DNA from 3 places in the Streptomyces sp. HSW2009 genome. Region 1 is predicted to be linked to each of the others. Evidence: riboswitches for the same ligand, from Rfam matches in the RefSeq annotation. Region 1 holds a riboswitch; each other region holds the start of a gene.
What was found. A riboswitch is a leader RNA that binds a small molecule or an ion and turns the genes downstream of it on or off. The one in region 1 is predicted to bind cobalamin.
Positions count from the first base shown of each region.

Region 2: another riboswitch for cobalamin. It lies ahead of AAHZ94_RS17605 (ribonucleoside-diphosphate reductase subunit alpha); the one in region 1 lies ahead of AAHZ94_RS10130 (GHMP family kinase ATP-binding protein).
Region 3: another riboswitch for cobalamin. It lies ahead of AAHZ94_RS07750 (CoA-acylating methylmalonate-semialdehyde dehydrogenase); the one in region 1 lies ahead of AAHZ94_RS10130 (GHMP family kinase ATP-binding protein).

Region 1 is NZ_JBEHZD010000090.1:11,534-15,574, forward strand. Features, by position in the region: gene AAHZ94_RS10115 (hypothetical protein) at 1-85, shown strand, start outside; gene AAHZ94_RS10120 (SRPBCC family protein) at 82-495, shown strand; gene AAHZ94_RS10125 (NUDIX hydrolase) at 699-1,163, opposite strand; cobalamin riboswitch at 1,764-1,980, shown strand; gene AAHZ94_RS10130 (GHMP family kinase ATP-binding protein) at 2,334-3,203, shown strand; gene AAHZ94_RS10135 (cysteine synthase family protein) at 3,200-4,041, shown strand, end outside.
Region 2 is NZ_JBEHZD010000220.1:2,032-6,072, forward strand. Features, by position in the region: gene AAHZ94_RS17605 (ribonucleoside-diphosphate reductase subunit alpha) at 1-1,795, opposite strand, end outside; cobalamin riboswitch at 1,954-2,075, opposite strand; gene AAHZ94_RS17610 (TolB family protein) at 2,339-3,991, shown strand.
Region 3 is NZ_JBEHZD010000062.1:3,223-7,263, forward strand. Features, by position in the region: gene AAHZ94_RS07745 (acyl-CoA dehydrogenase family protein) at 1-1,028, opposite strand, end outside; gene AAHZ94_RS07750 (CoA-acylating methylmalonate-semialdehyde dehydrogenase) at 1,025-2,524, opposite strand; cobalamin riboswitch at 2,738-2,917, opposite strand; cobalamin riboswitch at 3,277-3,469, shown strand; gene metE (5-methyltetrahydropteroyltriglutamate--homocysteine S-methyltransferase) at 3,643-4,041, shown strand, end outside.

The DNA.
Region 1 (4,041 bases):
CCCGGCCCGCGGCGCGGTGGTGCCCGGCGGCCACGGTCACCGGATCGCCGATGACCGGCTGGGCGGACAGGAGGTCGCAGCATGATCCGCAGCCAACGCGAACTGCTCATCCACGCACCGGTGGAGCGGGTGTGGCGACTGCACACCGACGTCGCCGCCTGGCCGGTGTGGAACTCCGGGATCGACCGGGTCGCCCCGACCGGCACGCTGACCGTCGGCTCCAGCTTCCGCTGGCGCAGCCACGGGCTCGCCGTCAGCTCGACGGTCATCGCGCTCACCCCGGGCCGGCACATCACCTGGGAGGGCCCGGCCGCCGGCATCCACGAGGTGCACCGCTGGACGTTCACTGCCATCGGCGACAACACGTTGGCCCGTACCGAGGAGACCTGGTCGGGCCCGCGCGTGGACGCCGACCCGCAGGGGCTACGGGCCGAGCTGACCCAGTCGCTGACGGTCTGGCTCACGGACCTCAAGCGCACGACCGAGTGCAAGTAGGCGCCGGGGCGCCGATGGCGCGGGGGCGCCACGGGCCGGGGCACCGGCGGATCGGGGCGCCGGCGGGTCGGGGCGGGGGGTGAGGCGGAGCGAGGCGCCCCGCCGCATCCCGCCGCGCCCCGGCGGCACCCCGGACCGTCAGCCCGTCACCTCGTCAGCCCCCGGACCGCGTCAGCCCGCCACCCCGTCGGCGCCCCGGGCCGTCAGTCCGTCGGCAACCCCGTGCGCCAACCGGCCGCCCGCGGCAGCAGCTCCAGTGCGTCGATCGCGGCCGGGGACAGCAGCTCCGGGGTCAGGTCCGCGATCCGGTGCCAGTCGACCGCGCTGGTCGCGCCGTCCGTCTCGGTGACCCGTAGCGTGCCCGGGGCGAGGTCCACCGCGTAGAAGAGGCCGGTCAGGTGCCAGTGCGTGCCGTTGCGGTGAGCGGTGTAGCTCTTGGCGTCCACTAGCCGGACGGCGCGTGGCGTACGGCCGCTCTCCTCGTGGAGTTCGCGGGCCAGCGCCTGGGCCGGCTGCTCGCCGGGGTCGATGCCGCCGCCCGGCAGGTGCCACAGCCCGGGCGCGAAGACCGGCGAGGCGGCGGAGAGCCGGGTCAGCAGCAGCCGGTCGGCCTCCACGACGATCGCGTACGCGGAGACGCGGGTCCTGATGTCCACGGGGTGTTCCACGGGGTACCTCCATCCGCGCCGGTCACGACGGTCGTACCGGCCCCACCATGATCGCGCCGGGGCGATAGCCGGCCGGGAGCCCTGCGGACGACGGGTGGTGAGCGGTGGGCAGCGGGTGGGCAGCAGGCAGTCGGGCGGCGGGCCGTGGTCGACAGCTGGGGACGGCGGGCGGTCGACAGTCGGGCGGCAAGCAAGCGGCGGGCAGTCGGGCGGTGGGCAGCGGACGGCAGTCGGTGGGCCGGGCCGAACCGCACCACGCCGCATCGCACCACGCCGGACCAAACCGCACCACGCCGTACCGCACCGCGGCGCCACGCCACTTCACGCCGGACCACACCGCGCCAGGCCACGCCGGATCAGCACCACACCGCTCCGCACCACGCAGGCCCCGCCCCGTACGGCACGCACAGCCCCACCCGGCCCCCGGCCCACTCACCACGCTGTCCCGATCGCCACACCACTCACACGTGCCACTCCCCTCCCTCGCCAACCAAGCAGTGTCACCCACAAGATTCACTCCAGCTACCGTCTGCATCAGGACAACACCGCTACATCAGGACAACGGGCGAACTCGCTCTGTCCCCTGCGGAGCGGCGCCCCTACGCTGATAGGCGCAGTTGGTTCACGCCATCCACCAGTGGCGTGACGCAAGAGGGAACCCGGTGTGAATCCGGGACTGTCCCGCAACGGTGAGTGGGAGCTCACGCCATCGACGTCCGACCCGCAGTGGCGGGCCGGGAGCGGTGGCCGGTAGCTGTCCGTCGGAAGTCCGGCAGGCCCCATGAGTCCGAAGACCTGCCGCTGCTCACGTGCGTGGTGCACGTGGTGCGTGCACGGTGGCCTCGTGGACTGGGTCGGCGGTACAGGTGGCTGCGCGGGGCCTCACCCCCGCGCTTCGCCCTCGCCCCTCCCCCGTCATCGCTCGGGGCACGGGATGACGAGGGAGGACGCATGGCTGGCCACGGAGTTCCGCAACCGGGCCGATCGGCGCATCGTCCCCGTACCCCCACCGGCGCACCCACCGCGCTTCCGGACACGACGCCCGCCCCCATCACGGCCCCGGCCGCGGCACCCGCGCTCCCCGGCGCACCGCCCGCGCCCTCGGCTCCGTCCGGCGCACCCGCGCCACCCCCGCGCACAGCGCCCGCGCCCCCGCCCGGCGCCCCCATCATGGCCCCGGTTCCGGCCATCGCCGCCGGCGTCTGCCACGGCACCCTCGGCGAGCTCTACCAGGGCCCGCTGCGCGCCGGTCCGACGCCCGACATCGCCCTGGTCTCCTTCCCGGTGGACCGGCACTCCTGGGTGTACTTCACACCGGGCGCAGGACCGCCGGGTCCGCTGCCGCTGGGGGCGAAGGCGGCGACGGCGGTGCGGCTGTTCCTCGACCGGTTCGACCTCCAACTGCCGCCCGGGCACTGGAGCACCCACTCCGACCTGCGCATCGGCGTCGGCATGGCGAGTTCGACCGCCGATGTCGTGGCCACCTTGCGCTGTCTGTTCCGGCTCTTCACGCTGCCGTACGACCAGCAGGTGGTGCTCGGCATCCTGGCCGCGATCGAGCGGGCCGACAGCGTCTTCCTGGACGAGTTCGCGCTGCACCTGAGCGCCCGGCACCGGGTGGTGCGCACCCTCGGCACCGCCATCGGCTTCCACACCGCGTTCGTCACCGAGCCGGGCACCGTGGACACCGGCGCGGTCACCGCGCTGCTGCTGCGCCACTACCGGCGGCGCGGCGAGGAGTACGAGCGGTGTCTGACCGACCTGTTGAAGGGATTCGACACCGGCGACCCGGCCGTCGTCGCCCGGGCCGCCACCACCAGTGCGGTGCTCTCCCAGGAGGCGCTGCCCAAGCAGACGTTCGCCAGCGTGCTCGGGCACCGCGAGCGGTTCGGGGCCGACGGCGTCTTCGTCGCCCACACCGGCTCGCTGGTCGGCTACCTCTTCGCCGACCGCCCGGCCAGCGACGTCAAGTCCGAACTCTCCGCCTTCTTCCGTTCGCTCGGCCACCAGTGCTCATTCGCCCAAGGAGGCTACGGGTGATCCACCCCCACATCGCCGATGCCCTGAAGGTCCCCGATCTGATCCGCCTCACCGACGGCATGGTGCTGCTCCGCTTCGAGTCGATGAAGATCTACTCGGCGCTCGGCGCCGTCCGTGACCTGTTGGACCGGGGCGTGGTGCGCCCGGGCCAGACGCTCATCGACAGTTCGAGCGGCATCTACGCGCACGCCCTCGCGCTCGCCTGCCACCGCTACGGCATGCACTGCCACATCGTCGCCTCCACCACCGTCGACGCCACCACGCTCGCCCAGTTGGAGGTGCTGGGCGCCACCGTGGAGCAGGTGAAGCCGTCCGAGAACCTCAAGCTCGACCAGCAACTGCGGGTGCGCCGGGTGCGCGAGATCCTCGCCGACCACCCGGACGTGCACTGGATGCGCCAGTACCACGACGACATCCACTACCTGGGCTACCGGGAGATCGCGGACGCGGTCGCCGCCGAGTTGGCCGACACGCTGGCCGGCCGGCCGCTGACCGTGGTCGGCGGCGTCGGCTCGGGCGCCTCCACCGGCGGGCTGGTGACCCATCTGCGGCGCACCGACCCCAGCGTGCGGCTGGTGGGGGTGCAGCCGTTCGGCAGCGTCACCTTCGGCAGTCAGGACCACCACGACCCGGAGGCCATCATCGCCGGGATCGGCTCCTCCATCGTCTTCGACAACGTGCGCCACCACCTCTACGACGCCCTGCACTGGATGGACTTCGTGCACGCCCTGTCCGGGGCCGTTGCGCTGCTGCGCGAGCACGCCGTCTTCGCCGGTCTGTCCACCGGCGCCGGCTACCTGGCCGCCACCGACGCCGCGCGCCGCGACCCGGACCGGCT
Region 2 (4,041 bases), on a different contig from region 1:
GCGGGCCGACCGGGGCCGCGTCGGTGGCGCCGTCCGCACCGGTGCGCGGGCGCTCGGCGAGGTCGGCGGACGCCTCGTACGCGGCGAGCATGATCCGCTCGGCGAGGCGCGTGGACAACTCCTTGGCCTGGGGCGAGTCGAACGGCAGCCGCAGCCGGAAGAAGACGTCCTGGAGGCCCATCACGCCCAGGCCCACCGGCCGCCAGCGCGCGTTGGAGGAACCCGCCTGCTCGGTCGGGTAGAAGTTGATGTCCACCACGCGGTCGAGGAAGGTCACCGCGGTGTGCACGGTGCGGTCCAGGCGCTCCCAGTCCACCGCGTCCAGCGGGTCCGCCCCGTCCGGCACGCCGCCGGCCAGTACGTCATCGCGCAGGTGGGCGGCGAGGTTGACGGAGCCGAGGTTGCACACCGCGGTCTCGCCGTCGTCGGTGACTTCGAGGATCTCGGTGCACAGGTTGGACGAGTGGACGACCGCGCCGGGCTCCGCCGTCTGGTTGGCGGTCCGGTTGGCGGCGTCCTTGAAGGTCATCCAGCCGTTGCCGGTCTGCGCCAGGGTGCGCATCATCCGCGCGTACAGCACCCGCGCCGGCACGGTCTTGACGGCCTTGCCCGCGGCCTCCGCCGCCCGGTACGCGGCGTCGAACTCCTCGCCCCACAGGTCCACCAGGTCGGGCGCGTCCGCCGGCGAGAACAGCGACCAGTCGGCGTCCGTCTCCACCCGGCGCATGAACTCGTCCGGAATCCAGTGCGCCAGGTTCAGGTTGTGGGTCCGGCGCGCCTCCTCGCCGGTGTTGTCCCGCAGTTCGAGGAACTCCTCGATGTCCGCGTGCCAGGTCTCCAGGTAGACGCAGGCCGCGCCCTTGCGGCGACCGCCCTGGTTGACCGCGGCGACGGAGGCGTCGAGCGTGCGCAGGAACGGCACGATGCCGTTGGAGTGCCCGTTGGTGCCGCGGATCAGCGAACCGCGGGAGCGGATGCGGGAGTACGAGAGGCCGATGCCGCCGGCGTGCTTGGAGAGCCGGGCCACCTGGTGGTAGCGGTCGTAGATCGAGTCCAGCTCGTCCAGCGGCGAGTCCAGCAGGTAGCAGGAGGACATCTGCGGGTGCCGGGTGCCGGAGTTGAAGAGCGTGGGGGAGCTGGGCAGGTAGGCGAGCGAGCTGGTGAGCCGGTACAACTCGCTGACGTCCGCCACCGCCTGCTCGGAGGCGCCGTCCGCGAGGCCACAGGCCACCCGGAGCAGGAAGTGCTGCGGCGTCTCGATGACCTGCCGGGTGATCGGGTGGCGCAGCAGGTAGCGGCTGTGCAGGGTGCGCAGTCCGAAGTAGCCGAACCGGTCGTCGGCCCGGCCCACGCCGGACGCGCCGTCGACGCGGGCGTTGGTCTCCGCCAGGAGGGCGTCGAGCCGTGCGGCGTGCACCCGTACGAATTCCGCCGTCTCGTCGGCGATGAGCCCTTCCCGGTGACCGACGGCGACCGAGGCGGAGAAGGAGACCGCGCCCTGCCCGGCGGCCTCCTCCGCGACGGCCCGGGTGAGCAGCCGCGCGGCGAGTCGCGAGTACTGCGGCTCCTCGGCGATCAGACCGGCCGCCGCCTCGGTCGCCAGGGAGCGCAACTCCGCCTCGTCCGAGCCGGGATGGCGACCGCGCAGCGCGGCGGCGGCGACCTTCCCCGGGTCGGTGGCGGGCAGGTCGGCGGTGAGGTCGGTCAGGACCCGCAGCAGTGCGGTCCCGGCTCCTTCGGCCGCTGACACGGGCACGGACTCGCGTGAAACGGGGTCCGCAGGCGCGATGGTCACGGGGTGGCTCTCCCTCGCTCGGCAAGGGGCCACGCGGGGCGGGGCGGCACGCGCGGGGCAGGCCGCGACCGCGGTCTCGGCATGCCACGCAGCGTCCACCGGCCCAACCCGCGGGGCCCGGACGAATACGACGCCCGGCGGCCGGGGCGGCACCCCGGGCCATGGGCGTACTGTCGGCAGGTCCTCGGACTCACGGCGCGCAAAACGGCACACGTACACCGTTGCGGGACAGTTCCGGATTTCCACCGGATTCCCCTGCGGCGACAGCGAGGATGAGCATACATCTTGTGTTGGCCCGGGCATGCGCCCCCACATCTTGTGTCGGATGGGAAGGAATCCCGTACGGATGTGCTAATGCGTGGTGTTCGTTGGCGGCCCGTCGGGCCCGTCATCACGGGCCGGAACGGTTCGGCCGGCGGGTCGCGCATTGGTGGCTTGCCACAGTCCTGGTGTGTTGACCCCCGCCCCGGAGCGGAGTTGGGTGCGTCGCACGCCGTTCACGGACGACGGCGGACATCGGCAGGCGAAGGGGTGGGAATCGGGATGCGCAACACCCGAGCGAGAACGCGTACGGCGCTGGCGGGGACGGCCTGTGCCTGGTTAGCCGCGGGGCTGTTGGCCGGACCGGCCGCGGCGGCATCGACCGCAGGGGCATCGACCGCGGTGGCATCGACCGCGGCGGCATCGGCCGGCGGGCAGCACGGGGCGAGGGCGTGGCACGGGGCGCCCGGCGCGCCCGGCACGGAGCGGGTGAGCCTGGCGCACGACGGCGGCCAACTGGCGCGCGAGTCCTACGGGTACGCGCTGAGCACGGACGGCCGCTGGCTGACCTTCACGACCGACGCCGACCAGGTGGTGCCCGGCGACACCGACGGGCGTTCTGACACCTTCGTCCGCGACCTGGCGACCGGGCGGGTCGAGCGGCTGGCGTTGACGGGCCCCGAGTGGGAGGTCTCCGACGTGTCGGCCAGTGCCGACGGGATGCTGCTCGCCTTCGCGGCCTGGCGCAGGGACCTGCCGCCCGACCAGCCGTGGCAGGAGGACCTGTTCCTGCACGACCGGCGCACCCACCGCACGGAGCGGCTGCTGCCGCCCAACCCGCAACCGGACAAGGGCCTACAGATGCCGGTGATCAGTGCGAACGGGCGGGTGGTGGCGTTCCAGTCGGTCCGCGCCGACTTGGTGCCGGGCGACACCAACGGGGTCGCCGACATCTTCGCGCTCGACCGCACTGACGGCACCATCCGGCGCGCCAACGTCACCAGCGACGGCGCCCAGGCACCCCGGGCGGCGGCCCGGCCGGTACTCAGCGCCGACGGCCGGCAAGTGGGCTTCATCTCCCGCTCCCCGGTGGGCGACCCGGGGCCGGGCGCGGGGGCGAGCGGGGGGCGGAACGCCGGAGCGGATGCCGGTGCGGACGGTCCGGTGGCGGACGGCCTGGCGATGGACGGTCCGGCGGCGGAGGGGCCGGGAGCGGAGAGGCCTGGGGACGCCGGGGCCGTGACGGGTGTGGGGGACGCCGGGGTGGTGGAGGCTGCGGGGCGCGCCGGCCGCCCGGGTCCGCCGCGGAGCCACCCCCAGGACCTCTGGGGCGAGCGTGGCTCGGGGCCCGGCGCCGGGCTGAGCGCACCGCGCAAGCCGCGCTTCGAGCCGATGTACGTGCACGACCTGGGCACCGGCCGGACCGTGGCCGCCAGCGTGATGCAGGACGGCGCCGAGATCGGCGCCACCACCCACGCGCTCAGCGCCGACGGCCGCTTCGCGCTGTTCGCCAGCAAGTCGGCCGTGGTGGTGCCGGGCGACACCAACGGGGCCTTCGACCTGTTCCTGCGCGATCTGAAGCGCGGTACGACGGAGCGGGTCAGCCGCGCGCCTGGGGGCGGCGCGGCGGCCGGCGACTCCCTGTTCGGCCAGTTCAGCGGCGACGGCAAGACCCTCGTCTTCGTCTCGGGGGCCAGCAACCTGGTGCCCGGCGACACCAACGGGGTCGACGACCTCTTCGCCCGTGACCTGCGCACCGGCGAGGTCGAACGGCTCTCCCTGCGCACGGACGGCACCCAGTCGACCACCCCACCGGACGCGTACCTCACCGACGCCCACGCGCGCACGGTGGTGTTCGGCTCCGCCGACGACCACCTGGTGCCGGGTGACACCAATGCGGCGACCGACCTGTTCGCACGGCACCGGAGGGGGTGAGCGCGCTGGAGCCGCGGCCCCGTGACTCGCGTCGGGACGCCCCGGCTCCG
Region 3 (4,041 bases), on a different contig from region 1:
TATCCGCCGTGGAGTTGGAGGGCCCGGTCGGCGACGGAGTAGCCGGTGTCGGTGGCGAATTGCTTGGCCATGGCGCACAGGTGCGGCGCCGCCGGGTCCGCCCGGTCGAGTGCGGCGGCAGCCTGGCGCACCAGGGCGCGGGCTGCGGCGAGTTCGGTGGCCATGTCGGCCAGGCGGAACTGGAGCGCCTGCGCTTCGAGGAGCGGTTTCCCGAACGCCTGCCGGTCGGCGAGGTGGGTCAGGGCGCGGTGGAGTGCGTTCTGGGCGCCGCCGAGCGAGCAGGCTGCGATGCCGAGCCGGCCGCCGTTGAGGCCGTTCATGGCGATGCGGAAACCCTCGCCCGGCGCGCCGATGAGTCGGTCGGCCGGCACTCGTACGCCGTCGAGTACGACCTGTCGGGTGGGTTGGGCGTTCCAGCCCATCTTCTGTTCGTTGGCGCCGAACGACAGCCCGGGGTCCCCCCGTTCGACCACGAAGGCGGAGACGCCGCCGGGTCCGGAGGCGCCGGTGCGGGCCATGACGAGGTAGAGGTGGCTGGCGCCGGCCCCGGAGATGAACTGTTTGACGCCGGTCAGCACGTAGTGGTCGCCCTCGCGGGTGGCCCGGGTGGTGAGCGCCGCGGCGTCCGAGCCGGCCGCCGGCTCGGTCAGGCAGTAGCTGCCCAGCGCCTCGGCGGTGCACAGGTCCGGCAGCCAGCGGGCGCGCTGGGTGTCGTCGCCGTACCGGTCGATCATCCAGCCGACCATGTTGTGGATCGACAGGTAGCCGGCGATGGAAGGGCAGCCGCTGGCCAGGGCCTCGAAAACCAGGACGCCGTCGGCGCGGCTGAGCGCCGAGCCGCCCCATTCCTCGCGTACGTACGCGCCGGCGAGGCCGACGGCGGCTGCCTTGCGGAGTACGTCGAAGGGAAAGTGCTTGTCGCGGTCCCAGGCCAGGGCGTGCGGGGTGAGGTGTTCCTCGGCGAAGTCCAAGGTCACTTCTGCTAGGGCGAGTTGGTCCTTGGTGAGGGTGCCGTCCACGCCGCTCATCCCATCGTCGGGATCGTGAAGTTCGCGCCTTCCTTGGCCCCGGATGGCCAGCGCGAGGTGACGGTCTTGGTGCGGGTGTAGAAGCGGATGGAGTCGGGCCCGTGCTGGCCGAGGTCGCCGAAGCCGGAGCGCTTCCAGCCGCCGAAGGTGTGGTAGGCGACGGGGACCGGGATCGGCACGTTGACGCCGACCATGCCGGTGTTCACGCGGCGGGTGAAGTCGCGTGCGGTGTCCCCGTCACGGGTGAAGATCGCGACGCCGTTGCCGTACGGGTGCTCGCTGGGGAGCCGCAGCGCCTCGGCGTAGTCGGCAGCGCGCACCACGGTGAGGACGGGCCCGAAGATCTCCTCATGGTAGATCCGCATGCGCGGGCTGACCCGGTCGAAGAGGGTGGCGCCGGCGAAGAACCCGTTCTCGTGGCCGGGGAGGGTGAAGTCCCGCCCGTCCACGATGAGTTCGGCTCCTTCTCCGACGCCGATGTCCACATAGCGACGGACCCGGTCGAGCGCGTCCCGGCTGACCAGCGGGCCGAAGTCGGCCTCGGGGTCGTCGGAGCGGCCGATGCGCAGGGCGGCGATGCGTTCCTTGAGGCGGGCGACGAGGGCGTCGGCGGTCCGTTCCCCCACCGGTACGGCGACCGCGATCGCCATGCAGCGTTCGCCTGCCGAACCGTATCCGGCGCCGATCAGGGCGTCGACGGCCTGGTCGAGGTCGGCGTCGGGCATCACGATCAGGTGGTTCTTGGCGCCGCCGAAGCACTGGGCGCGCTTGCCGTGGGCGGCGGCGGTGGCGTAGACGTGGGCGGCGATCGGGCTGGAGCCGACGAAGCCGAGCGCCTGCACCCGGGGGTCTTCAAGGAGGGTGGTCACCGCTTCTTCGCCGCCGTTGACGACGTTGAGGACGCCGGCCGGCAGTCCTGCCTCGTGGAAGAGTTCGGCGAGCCGCAGTGGTACGGACGGGTCGCGTTCGGACGGTTTGAGGATGAAGGCGTTGCCGCAGGCGATGGCTGGCGCCGCCTTCCACAGCGGAATCATGGCGGGGAAGTTGAACGGAGTGATGCCGGCCACCACGCCCAGTGGCGAGCGCAGCGAGTGCACGTCGATGCCGCTGCCCGCGTTGTCGGTGAACTCGCCCTTGAGCAGGTGGGGGATTCCGGCAGCGAACTCTACGACGTCCAGGCCGCGTTGGAGGTCACCGTGGGCGTCGGCGACGGTCTTGCCGTGTTCGGCGGAGAGGGTGCGGGCGAGCGAGTCGCGTTCCGCGTCGACGAGTTGGAGGAACTTGAGCAGGACGCGGGCGCGCCGCTGCGGGTTCCATTCGCCCCAGACGCGCTGTGCCTGTTCGGCGTCGGCGATGGCTGTTTCGGTCTCCGTACGCCCGGCCAGTGGGACGCGGGACTGCACGGTGCCGGTGTTGGGGTCGTGGACGTCGGCGAACAGGCCGGAGGTGCCGGGGGTGCGCTTGCCGCCGATGAAATGGGTGAGTTCGTGGACCATGGGAGGTGCTCTCCTCAGGTGGGAACCGGGATGGCACGGCAGGCCGGCCGACCGCCACCGGATGGGTGTGCGGGGTCGGGTGCCGTGGGACGCGAAGGCCGAAGAGCCGTCACGGAACGTCAGGAAGTGGCGTGTCTACGCCGTGCGTTCCGCCGATTCGCCTGGGTCATGGGTAGCGACCGGTGCCATGCGTGTCTGCTCCATCCTCGTGGAAACACGGACCATCCCGCGGCCGGTATCCTGACTCCCGGATCAGCGCGCGCACTCCGCCTTCCCGACGGACGGGTCCGTCAGTGGCGTTCCACCTGCTTGAGCACGCACTCCCCGGTCACAGTGGCGGGACCGCGCCGGAATCGCACCGGCTTCCCTGACACCGCGGGCCTTGTTCACGAACATATAGTTGGACGTCCAAGTAAGTCCACCCCCACTCCCCCAGTTGCCGACCGGCTGACCCAGGCGGCTCACCCAGGCGGCCCACCCGGTGGCCCAGCTCCGAGCGGCCCGCGCCTGGCGCGCCGCGCCAGGCTGTCGCGCCCCGCCCGCTGCCCCGGCGTACGGCGCTGACCTGCTCGGACACCGGGTACGACGGGTCGGTACGGGGCTGCCGCGCAGCCCGGGCGGCCAACGTCCGGCGCGGCAGGGCGTGCCGGTCCGGCGCTCCGGCCAACGCCTCACCACAGGTGACCCACCTCACCCACACCGGCTGGGCCACCCACCCCACCGGTCGGCGTCTGCGGTTAGGCTGACTGGCGCAGCAGGTTCGCCCCGTCCGCCAGGCGGGACGCGTCGTAAGAGGGAACCCGGTGGGAATCCGGGACTGCCCCGCAGCGGTGAGTGGGAACGACAGTCGTCATACGCACTGGGTCCAGGTGGCCTGGGAAGCGACGGCCAGTAGGTGTCTCGTACGTCAGGGACGCGCCCGCGAGTCCGAAGACCTGCCCGCTGCCCGCGCCCGGGCCACCGTGCGCGGTTGTTTCGGTGACCTCGCGGGAAGGTCGGCGTGCCCACCGGGTGGGCGGTTGCGCTGTCGTGGCGCAGGCGCGGCCACCCGGCTGTTCACTCCTTCGCCCGCTCGGTCCGCCGAGACCTCAGGGATTCATCTCGCGAAGGAGATCTCCGTGACAGCGAAGTCCGCAGCCGCGGCAGCACGGGCCACCGTGTACGGCTACCCCCGGCAGGGGCAGGGCCGGGAGTTGAAGAAGGCGGTCGAGGGTTACTGGCGGGGCCGGGTCGACGCCGACGCCCTCGCGGCCACCGCCGCCGAACTCCGCGCCGACACCTGGCGCCAACTCGCCGCAGCCGGCATCCACGAGGTGCCCACCGGCGACTTCTCGTACTACGACCATGTCCTGGACACCACCGTCATGCTCGGCGCGGTCCCCGAGCGGCACCGGGCGTCCGTCGCGGCCCATCCGCTGGACGGCTACTTCGCCATGGCCCGCGGCACCCAGCAGGTGGCGCCGCTGGAGATGACGAAGTGGTTCGACACCAACTACCACTACCTGGTGCCGGAGTTG